DNA from 2 places in the Comamonas terrigena NBRC 13299 genome. Region 2 is predicted to be linked to the other one. Evidence: predicted binding sites of a transcription regulator. Region 2 holds the regulator's gene; the other holds the start of a gene.
What was found. The regulator sigma-54, encoded in region 2, starts transcription at its own class of promoters, with help from an activator protein. The targets are predictions, from matches to a motif close to TGGCANGNAANCTGCTTT.
Positions count from the first base shown of each region.

Region 1: CT3_RS16615 (urease subunit gamma) is a predicted target of sigma-54. The motif match lies at 1,988-2,005, and genes of this name have one in related genera.

Region 1 is NZ_AP019749.1:3,654,420-3,658,981, forward strand. Features, by position in the region: gene CT3_RS16610 (hybrid sensor histidine kinase/response regulator) at 1-1,754, opposite strand, end outside; gene CT3_RS16615 (urease subunit gamma) at 2,016-2,318, shown strand; gene CT3_RS16620 (HupE/UreJ family protein) at 2,420-3,028, shown strand; gene CT3_RS16625 (urease subunit beta) at 3,042-3,347, shown strand; gene ureC (urease subunit alpha) at 3,347-4,562, shown strand, end outside.
Region 2 is NZ_AP019749.1:4,405,642-4,410,203, reverse strand. Features, by position in the region: gene lptA (lipopolysaccharide transport periplasmic protein LptA) at 64-705, shown strand; gene lptB (LPS export ABC transporter ATP-binding protein) at 702-1,481, shown strand; gene CT3_RS19950 (RNA polymerase factor sigma-54) at 1,538-3,103, shown strand; gene CT3_RS19945 (ribokinase) at 3,308-4,321, shown strand; gene CT3_RS19940 (hypothetical protein) at 4,373-4,562, opposite strand, start outside.

The sequences.
Region 1 (4,562 bases), 750 kb from region 2:
CGCAGGGCGCTGCGCCACTGCACGGCCAGATGGGCCTGCGGCTTGCAGACATCGCCGCAGCGCGCATCCAGCGTGCAGCACAGCGAGCAGATGTGGCCGCCATAGGCCGGGCAATGCGCCATATCCGGCGCCTCGTAGCTGCGGTCGCACACCGTGCAGCGCAGGGTGGCGGTGGCCGTGGCGGCACCGCCGGCACTGCACTGCGTGCAGCTGGCACAACCCGACTGCGCGCTGCGCGCAATGTAGTAGCGGCCCCGGGTGGCCCAGGCGATCAGCGGTGCGCTGACCAGGGCCACGACCATGGCGATCACGGCCGAGAAGGCCTGCGCCAGCGGACCAAACGCCCCCAGGTGCGCGGCGATCGACAGGCAGGAAGCCAGCGCCATGGCGCCCACCCCCACGGGGTTGATGTCGTACAGGTGGGCGCGCTTGAATTCGATCCCCGGCGGCGACAGGCCCAGCGGCTTGTTGATCACCAGATCGGCCACCACGGCCATGATCCAGGCGATGGCCAGGTTGGAATACAGGCCCAGCACCTCGCCCAGGGCGCGGAAGACGTTCATCTCCATCAGCATGAAGGCGATGAAGGTGTTGAACACCACCCACACCACCCGGCCAGGATGGCTGTGCGTGAGGCGCGAGAAAAAATTGCTCCAGGCCAGCGAACCAGCATAGGCATTGGTCACATTGATCTTGAGCTGGGAGATCACCACAAACAGCGCCGTGGCCGCCACCGCCCAGCTGTAATGGGGAAACACGTTTTCGTAGGCGGCCAGGTACATCTGGTTCGGGTCCACCGCATGCTCGGCCGGTACGGCGTGGGAAATCGCCAGGTAGGCCAGCAGCGCCCCGCCCAGCATCTTGGCCACGCCCAGCACCACCCAGCCCGGGCCGCCCAGCAGCACCCCCGCCCACCAGCGCCCGCGCTGGCCGGGTACGGGCTGGGGCATGAAACGCAGGTAATCGGCCTGTTCGCCCATCTGCGTGATCAGGGCAATGCCCACGGTCAGCGCGGCGCCGAACAGCGGCAGGCTGAAGCCGGCGCCGGCATTGCGCTCGCCGCCGTAGTGCAGCACCTCGCTGAACACCTGGGGCTGCTTGATGGCCACATAGACAAACGGCACCACCAGCATGACCAGCCACAGCGGCTGGGTCCACACCTGCAGCCGGCTGATGATGGACACCCCGTGGGTGACCAGCGGAATCACCAGCAGCGCACACACCAGGTAGCCCCAGGCCGGCGGGATGTCCAGCGCCAGGTCCAGCGCATAGGCCATGACCGCCGCCTCCAGCGCAAAAAAGATGAAGGTGAAGCTGGCGTAGATCAGCGAGGTGATGGTGGAGCCGATATAGCCAAAGCCCGCACCGCGCGTGAGCAGGTCCATGTCCAGCCCGTAGCGCGCGGCATAGATGCTGATGGGCAGGCCGGCCGCAAAGATGATCAGCCCCGTGGCCAGAATGGCCCAGAAGGCATTGGCCCAGCCGTACTGCACCAGCAGCGTGGCCCCCACGGCCTCCAGAATCAGGAACGAGGCCGCACCGAAGGCCGTGTGCGCCACACGTGCATGGGACCATTTGCGAAAGCGCTGCGGGGTGTAGCGCAGCGCGTAGTCTTCCAAGGTCTCGGTCGCCACCCAGGTGTTGTAGTCGCGGCGTACCTTGACCACCTGCTGCGCGGCAGGCGCCGCCACAGCCTGCTCGGCCGCGGCTGCGGGGGGGTTGTCAGCAACAGTGGTCAGCGGGGGACGGGCCATGGAGACCCACGCTTGCAGCTTTCATGCCGCGCCGCACGCACGCCACCACCATGGCGCCCGGCAGGTACGCGACCGCCCGCGCCCACCTCCACCTCAATGGCACCGCTGCGGCACACCCTACCTGGCCATCCCCAACCCATGCATGCACCACAAAAAGGCATGCACCACAAACAGGCAACCCCTTGGCTGCACTATTTTTGTGCGCACAGGCTTCGCCAAAGCGGTGCAGCACTTGGCACAGCGCTTGCATCGCCTGTGGGCATGGAACTCACACCTCGCGAAAAAGACAAGCTGCTCATCTTCACTGCGTCGTTTCTGGCGGAGCGGCGCCGTGCACGGGGACTCAAGCTGAACTACCCCGAATCCGTGGCCCTGATCAGCGCCTATGTGCTGGAAGGCGCACGCGACGGAAAGACGGTGGCCCAGCTGATGAGCGAAGGCCGTACGGTGCTGACCCGCGACGATGTGATGGAAGGCGTGCCGGAGATGATTCCCGACATCCAGATCGAAGCCACCTTCCCCGATGGCACCAAGCTAGTCACGGTGCACGACCCCATCGTCTGAGCGCTGCCACGACCGTTCCCACTGCACCGCACATTGCACCGCCTATTGCGCTACCTCGTGCCCTTTCGCCAGCCGGCTCTCCCCTTCTTGCCCAGACTGCCATGAAAACCAAACACCTCCTCACCACCCTGACCGCAGCAGCGGCTGCCCTGCCCCTGTCCGCCCTGGCCCATGTGGGCGCGGATGGTGGCGGCCACCACAATTTCCTGGACAGCCTAACCCATGCCTTCGCCCACCCGTTCACCGGCGCCGACCACCTGGCCGCGATGCTGGCGGTGGGTGCCTGGAGCGCGCTGACCGTCACCCCCGCCTGGCGCGCGCCGGCGGCGTTTGTCGCGCTGCTGGTGGCCGGTGCATTGGCCGGTTTTGCCGGCCTGTGGGTGCCGGGCGTGGAGCCGATGATTGCCGCTTCCGTGCTGGTGCTGGGCCTGCTGGTGGCCGTGCAGAAGAAGATGCCCTGGGTGCTGGCCGCTGCGCTGGCGGGCGTGTTCGCCTTTTTCCATGGCGCCGCCCATGGCTTTGAGTTGGCGGGCGACACGGGCTGGGCTGCGGTTGGTGCCCTGACCGGCATTGCGCTGGGATCGGGCCTGTTGCATGTCTGCGGCATGGTGCTGGGCAAGGCCGTGATGCAGCGCCACCAGTGGGCGGCCAAGCTCGGCGGCGGGGCCACGGCGGCCCTGGGTGCCTTCATGCTGACCAAGCTGGCATAAACCGGAGGCCCGCATGATCCCCGGAGAACTGCTACTGGACGAGGGCGCCCACCCTCTCAACCCGGGCCGCCGCACCGTGGCCCTGGTGGTGCGCAACGCCAGCGACCGGCCCATCCAGGTCGGATCGCACTACCACTTTGCCGAAACCAATGCGGGACTGTCCTTCGACCGCGACGCCGCACACGGCATGCGCCTGAACATCGCCAGCGGCATGGCCGTGCGCTTCGAGCCGGGCCAGCAACGCACGGTGGAGCTGGTGGACATGGGCGGCGACCGCAAAATCTACGGCTTTCGCGGCCTGGTACAGGGAGACTTGTGATGGCACAGATGGACCGACGCGCCTACGCCGAAACCTTTGGCCCCACCGTGGGCGACCGCGTGCGCCTGGCCGACACCGAGCTGCTGATTGAAGTCGAGAAAGACTTCACGCTGGCCGCGGGCGGCTATGGCGAGGAAGTGAAATTCGGCGGCGGCAAGACCATCCGCGACGGCATGGCGCAAAGCCAGCGCAGCCGTGCGCAGGGCGCCATGGACACGGTGCTGACGAATGCGCTGATCATTGACCACTGGGGCATCGTCAAGGCCGACATCGGCCTGCTGGGTGGCCGCATTGCCGCCATCGGCAAGGCGGGCAACCCGGACACGCAGCCGGGGGTGGACATCATCATCGGCCCGGGAACCGAGATCATCAGCTGCGAAGGGCTGATCGTCACCGCGGGCGGCATCGACACGCACATCCACTTCATCGCACCACAGCAGATCGAAGAGGCGCTGACCAGTGGCGTGACCACCATGATCGGCGGCGGCACGGGCCCGGCCACCGGCACCTTTGCCACCACCTGCACGCCCGGTCCCTGGAACATGGAACGCATGCTGCAGGCCGCCGACGCCTTCCCCATGAACCTGGGCTTTCTGGGCAAGGGCAACGCCAGCCTGCCACAGGGCCTGCACGAGCAGATCAGCGCCGGGGCCATCGGCCTGAAGCTGCACGAAGACTGGGGCAGCACGCCCGCCGCCATCGACAACTGCCTGACCGTGGCCGAGGAAACCGACACGCAGGTGGCCATCCACACCGACACGCTGAACGAGTCCGGCTTTGTGGAAGACACCGTGGCCGCCTTCAAGGGCCGCACCATCCACACCTTCCACACCGAAGGCGCGGGCGGCGGCCATGCGCCCGACATCCTGAAGGTGGTGGGCGAGGCCAATGTGCTGCCCAGCTCCACCAACCCCACACGCCCCTACACCATCAACACGCTGGACGAACACGTCGACATGCTGATGGTCTGCCACCACCTGGATGCGGGCATTGCCGAAGACCTGGCCTTTGCCGAAAGTCGCATCCGCAAGGAGACGATTGCGGCCGAGGACATCCTGCACGACATCGGCGCGATCAGCATGTTCAGCTCCGACAGCCAGGCCATGGGCCGTGTGGGAGAGGTGATCCTGCGCACCTGGCAGACCGCGCACAAGATGAAGCTGCAGCGCGGTGCACTGCCAGGTGATGGCGCGCGCAACGACAACTTCCGCGTCA
Region 2 (4,562 bases):
CCACAGGGCAGCCCTGGGGAAAACCAGTGCCCTACAATGGCTGCAAGATTCATGCCTTCTCACATGACACGCAAACTCCTCCCGATACTCGCGCTTACGGTCCTGGCAGCTGCCATGGGCACGGCACAGGCCGAAAAGGCCGATCGCAACAAGCCCATGAACATCGAAGCCGATGCGCTGCACCATGACGAGCTGCAGCAGGTCAGCACGTTCACGGGCAATGTGGTGCTGACCAAGGGCACCATCGTGCTGCGCGGCGCCAAGCTGGAAGTGCGCCAGGACGCCGAGGGTTACCAGTTCGGCAAGGTCTGGGCGGCCCCCGGCAAGCGCGCGTTCTTCCGCCAGAAGCGCGACACCCAGCCCGGTGCACCCGAAGAGTACGTGGAAGGCGAAGGCGAAATCATCGAGTACGACGGCAAGAAGGACGATGTGCGCCTGATCCAGCGGGGCCAGCTGCGCGGCTACACCGGCGCCACGCTGAGTGACGACATCACCGGCAACATCATCACCTACAACAACCTGACCGATGTGTTCACCGTGGACGGCAACCGCCGCGCCACGCCGGGCAGCGAGGAAGCTGCGGCCGGCTCCGGTGGCCGCGTGCGCGCCGTGCTGGCGCCCAAGACCCAGCCCCCGCAGGCCCCGGTGGCGCCGAGTGCGCAGCCGCTCAAGCCTTCGGACACCATGAAATCGCGCAACCCGTGACCCGCTCTTCCGACACCCCGACCGCCCCAGGCGCCAGCAGCCGCCTGGAAGTGCACCATCTGGCCAAGTCCTATGGCAGCCGCAAGGTGGTCAAGGACGTGTCCCTGGCCGTGCAGAAAGGCGAAGTGGTGGGCTTGCTCGGCCCCAATGGCGCGGGCAAGACCACTTCGTTCTACATGATCGTGGGCCTGGTGCGCAGCGATGCCGGCGATATCTACATCGACGGCCACTCGGTGGCGAACATGCCCATCCACCAGCGTTCGCGCCTGGGTCTGTCCTACCTGCCGCAGGAAGCCTCCATCTTCCGCAAGCTCAGCGTGGAAGACAATGTGCGCGCCGTGCTGGAGCTGCAGCAGGATGAACAGGGCAAGCCCCTGACCAAGGCCGAGGTGGAGCGGCGCCTGACCGATCTGCTCAAGGAACTGCGTGTGGACCACCTGCGCTCCTCGCCGGCGATTGCGCTGTCGGGTGGCGAGCGCCGCCGCGTGGAAATCGCCCGGGCCCTGGCCACGCAGCCGCGCTTCATCCTGCTGGACGAGCCGTTTGCGGGTATCGACCCCATCGCGGTGATCGAGATCCAGCGCATCATCGGCTTCCTCAAGGAGCGCGGTATCGGGGTGCTGATCACCGACCACAACGTGCGCGAGACGCTGGGCATCTGCGACCACGCCTTCATCATCAGCGACGGCCATGTGCTGGCGCAGGGCACACCGGAAGAGATTGTGGAGAACGCCGACGTCCGGCGGGTCTACCTGGGCGAACATTTCAGGATGTAGCCCGTCACTTCCGCCGCCACGACACACACACAAGATCACAGAGAGGGAGCGTCGCGTTGAAGCCTGGTTTGTCACTGCGGGTGTCGCAGCATTTGGCGCTGACGCCGCAATTGCAGCAGTCGATCCGCTTGCTGCAGCTGTCCACGCTGGAGCTGGCGCAGGAAGTCGAGCAGATGCTCGACGACAACCCGTTTCTGGAAGTCGACAGCGACGACGCCCCCCGCGAAGACTTCGGCCTGTCCCAGTCGGACACGCCGGCGCAGGGCGATGACTATGCCGCCGATGGCGCGCTGACGGCAGGGGCTGCGGAGGCGCCCGCCGACAGTGCGGAAGGCCCCGGCAGCACGGAATACGATGCCCCCGACTGGGAGGGCGACGGCACCAGCGAACTGCGCCCCGATGACAGCGAATGGGGCGGCGATGCCCCGGCGCGCAACGCCCAGGGCGGCGATGGCGACGAGGTCAGCGCCCTGGATCTGGCCCGTGCACATGAATCGCTGACCGACCACCTGCTGCGCCAGTCGCTGTCGCTGCACCTGTCCGAGCTGGACCGCTATGTGCTGCGTTTCCTGATCGAGAACCTGAATGACGACGGCTACCTCGAAGAGTCGCTGCAGTCCCTGGCCGAGGGCCTGGCCGGCACGGACGATCCAGAGCAGCTCGACGAGCTGGTGCACCGCTTCACCGTGGCACTGCGGCTGCTGCACAGCCTGGAGCCGGTGGGCGTGGGCGCCCAGGGGCTGGCCGAATGCCTGCAGTTGCAGCTGAACCATCTGCTGCAGCGCGGTGAGGCCGAGGCCAGTGTGGTGGAGACGGCGCTGACCATCTGCGCCCAGCCGCTGGACCTGCTGGCCCGGCGCGATGTGCGCCGCCTGATGCAGGCCACCGGCAGCAGCGAAGAGCGCACCCGCATGGCCATGGCACTGATCGCCCGGCTGGAGCCCCGGCCCGGCCGGCGCTTTGTCAATGTGGAGCGCAACATCATCGTGCCGGACGTGATCGTCACCCGCGCCGGCCGCCGCGCCAGCGAAGGCACACCCCAGTTCAACGTGCAGCTCAACCCCGACGTGCTGCCGCGTCTGCGCGTGCACGATGTGTATGCCGGTGCGCTGCGCGGCCACAAGGGCAGCGAAGGCCATGCCGGCCTGCAGCAGCGCCTGCAGGAAGCCCGCTGGTTCATCAAGAACGTGCAGCAGCGTTTCGACACCATCTTGCGGGTGTCGCGCGCCATCGTGGAGCGGCAGAAGAACTTCTTCGTGCACGGCGAGCTGGCCATGCGCCCGCTGGTGCTGCGCGACATCGCCGACGAACTGGGCCTGCACGAATCCACCATCAGCCGGGTGACCACCGCCAAGTACATGGCCACGCCGCACGGCACCTTCGAGCTCAAGTATTTCTTCGGCTCCGGGCTGGGCACGGAAACCGGCGGCAATGCCTCCAGCACCGCAGTGCGGGCGCTGATCAAGCAGTTTGTCTCGGCCGAGAACGCCAAGAAGCCGCTGTCGGACAGCCAGATCGCCGAAATGCTCAAGGAGCAGGGCATCGAGTGCGCCCGCCGCACCGTGGCCAAGTACCGTGAGGCGCTGAAGATCGCGCCGGCCAATCTGCGCAAGACGCTGTAAGCGCAGCGGGGCTGCAGAGGGCGGCGGGGCGCCCGGTGAGGCCACGGCCCGCGGTGGCGGAACCCCTGCGTGGCATGCTGCGCTGCCGCAATCCCCCAGACCCGTGCAAACCGGCTGGGCAGCGCCGGCAGTTGGAGGTATCGTGCAGCCATCCTTGGTTCATTCCGCACATGCCACGGCCGTTGGCAGCAAAGGAGACCCCCCATGGTTGCACCGCTTTCTTCTTCCGCGCTGCCTCGCAAGCTGCTGTCGGCGCAGCCCGAACCCGACCACCCGCACAGCGTGGCCCGCATCGCCGTGGTGGGAAGCCTGCACATGGATGCGGTGCTGCACTTGGAACGCGTGCCCCGGGCCGGGGAAACCGTGATGGCCCACAGCCTGCGCTACCTGCCTGGCGGCAAAGGCGGCAACCAGGCCGTGGCCTGCGCACGCCACGGCGCCCAGGTCACGCTGTTTGGCTGCGTAGGCCGCGACCACCATGGCAACAGCCTGCGGCTGGCGCTGCACGACGCCGGCGTGGACATGGACCATGTGCAGGTGCTGGACGGGGTCTCTACCGGTGCGGCCATGGTGCTGGTGGAGGGCAATGGCCAGAACCGGATCTGCGTGGTGCCCGGCGCCAATGTGCTGCTGGAGCTGCCGGATGAGGCGCTGCTGAACGTGCTGGCCCAGGCCGATTTCGTGCTGCTGCAGCGCGAGACCTCGGACAGCGTGCTGGAGCAGGTGCTGGAGGCAGCACGCAGCGCCGGCTGCCGCGTGGTCTTCAACCCTTCACCGGTGCGCGAGCTGCCTGAAGCCTGGTGGCCCCTGGTCCACACCCTGGTGGTCAATGAGGTCGAAGCCGCCGCCTACAGCGATCAGGTGGTGGACAGCCCGGCCACGGCAGCCGACGCCGCCCAGCGCCTGCTGGCACGGGGCGTGTCCCAGGTGGTGGTCACGCTGGGTGCTCAGGGGGCGGTGGCCGTCTGCGGCGGGCGTGTCAGCACCCATCCCGCGCTGGCGCTGCCGGTGCTGGACACCACGGGGGCGGGCGACAGCTTTCTGGGGGCGCTGGTCACCCGGCTGGCCGAAGGCCATGCCCTGGGCGATGCCGTGCAATGGGGCATACGTGCCGCCAGCCTGTGCATGGGCCAGGTGGGCGCCCAGCCTTCCATACCGCAGCGGGCCCAGGTCGAAGCCCTGGCCGGTGGCGTGGCCAGCCCGCTGCATGTGCAGTAGGCGGCGGGGCGAGCGCGCCAGCCGCCGTGCCGGGCTGCAGGCGTGCCGTGCTCAGCGGGTGCTGCCGTCGCAGTAGGCGTGCCAGCCCGCCGGGGTGTTTTCAAAGCCGCGCTGCAGGGCCAGCTCCCAGGGGCGTTCGCAACTCTTGGTGCGTTCGCACCAGGCATGGCCGGTGGAAGGCTTGCAGCCATGGCTGTCGGTGCGCTTGCCCAGAATCGGCGGCTCCGGGGTTTCGTCCAGC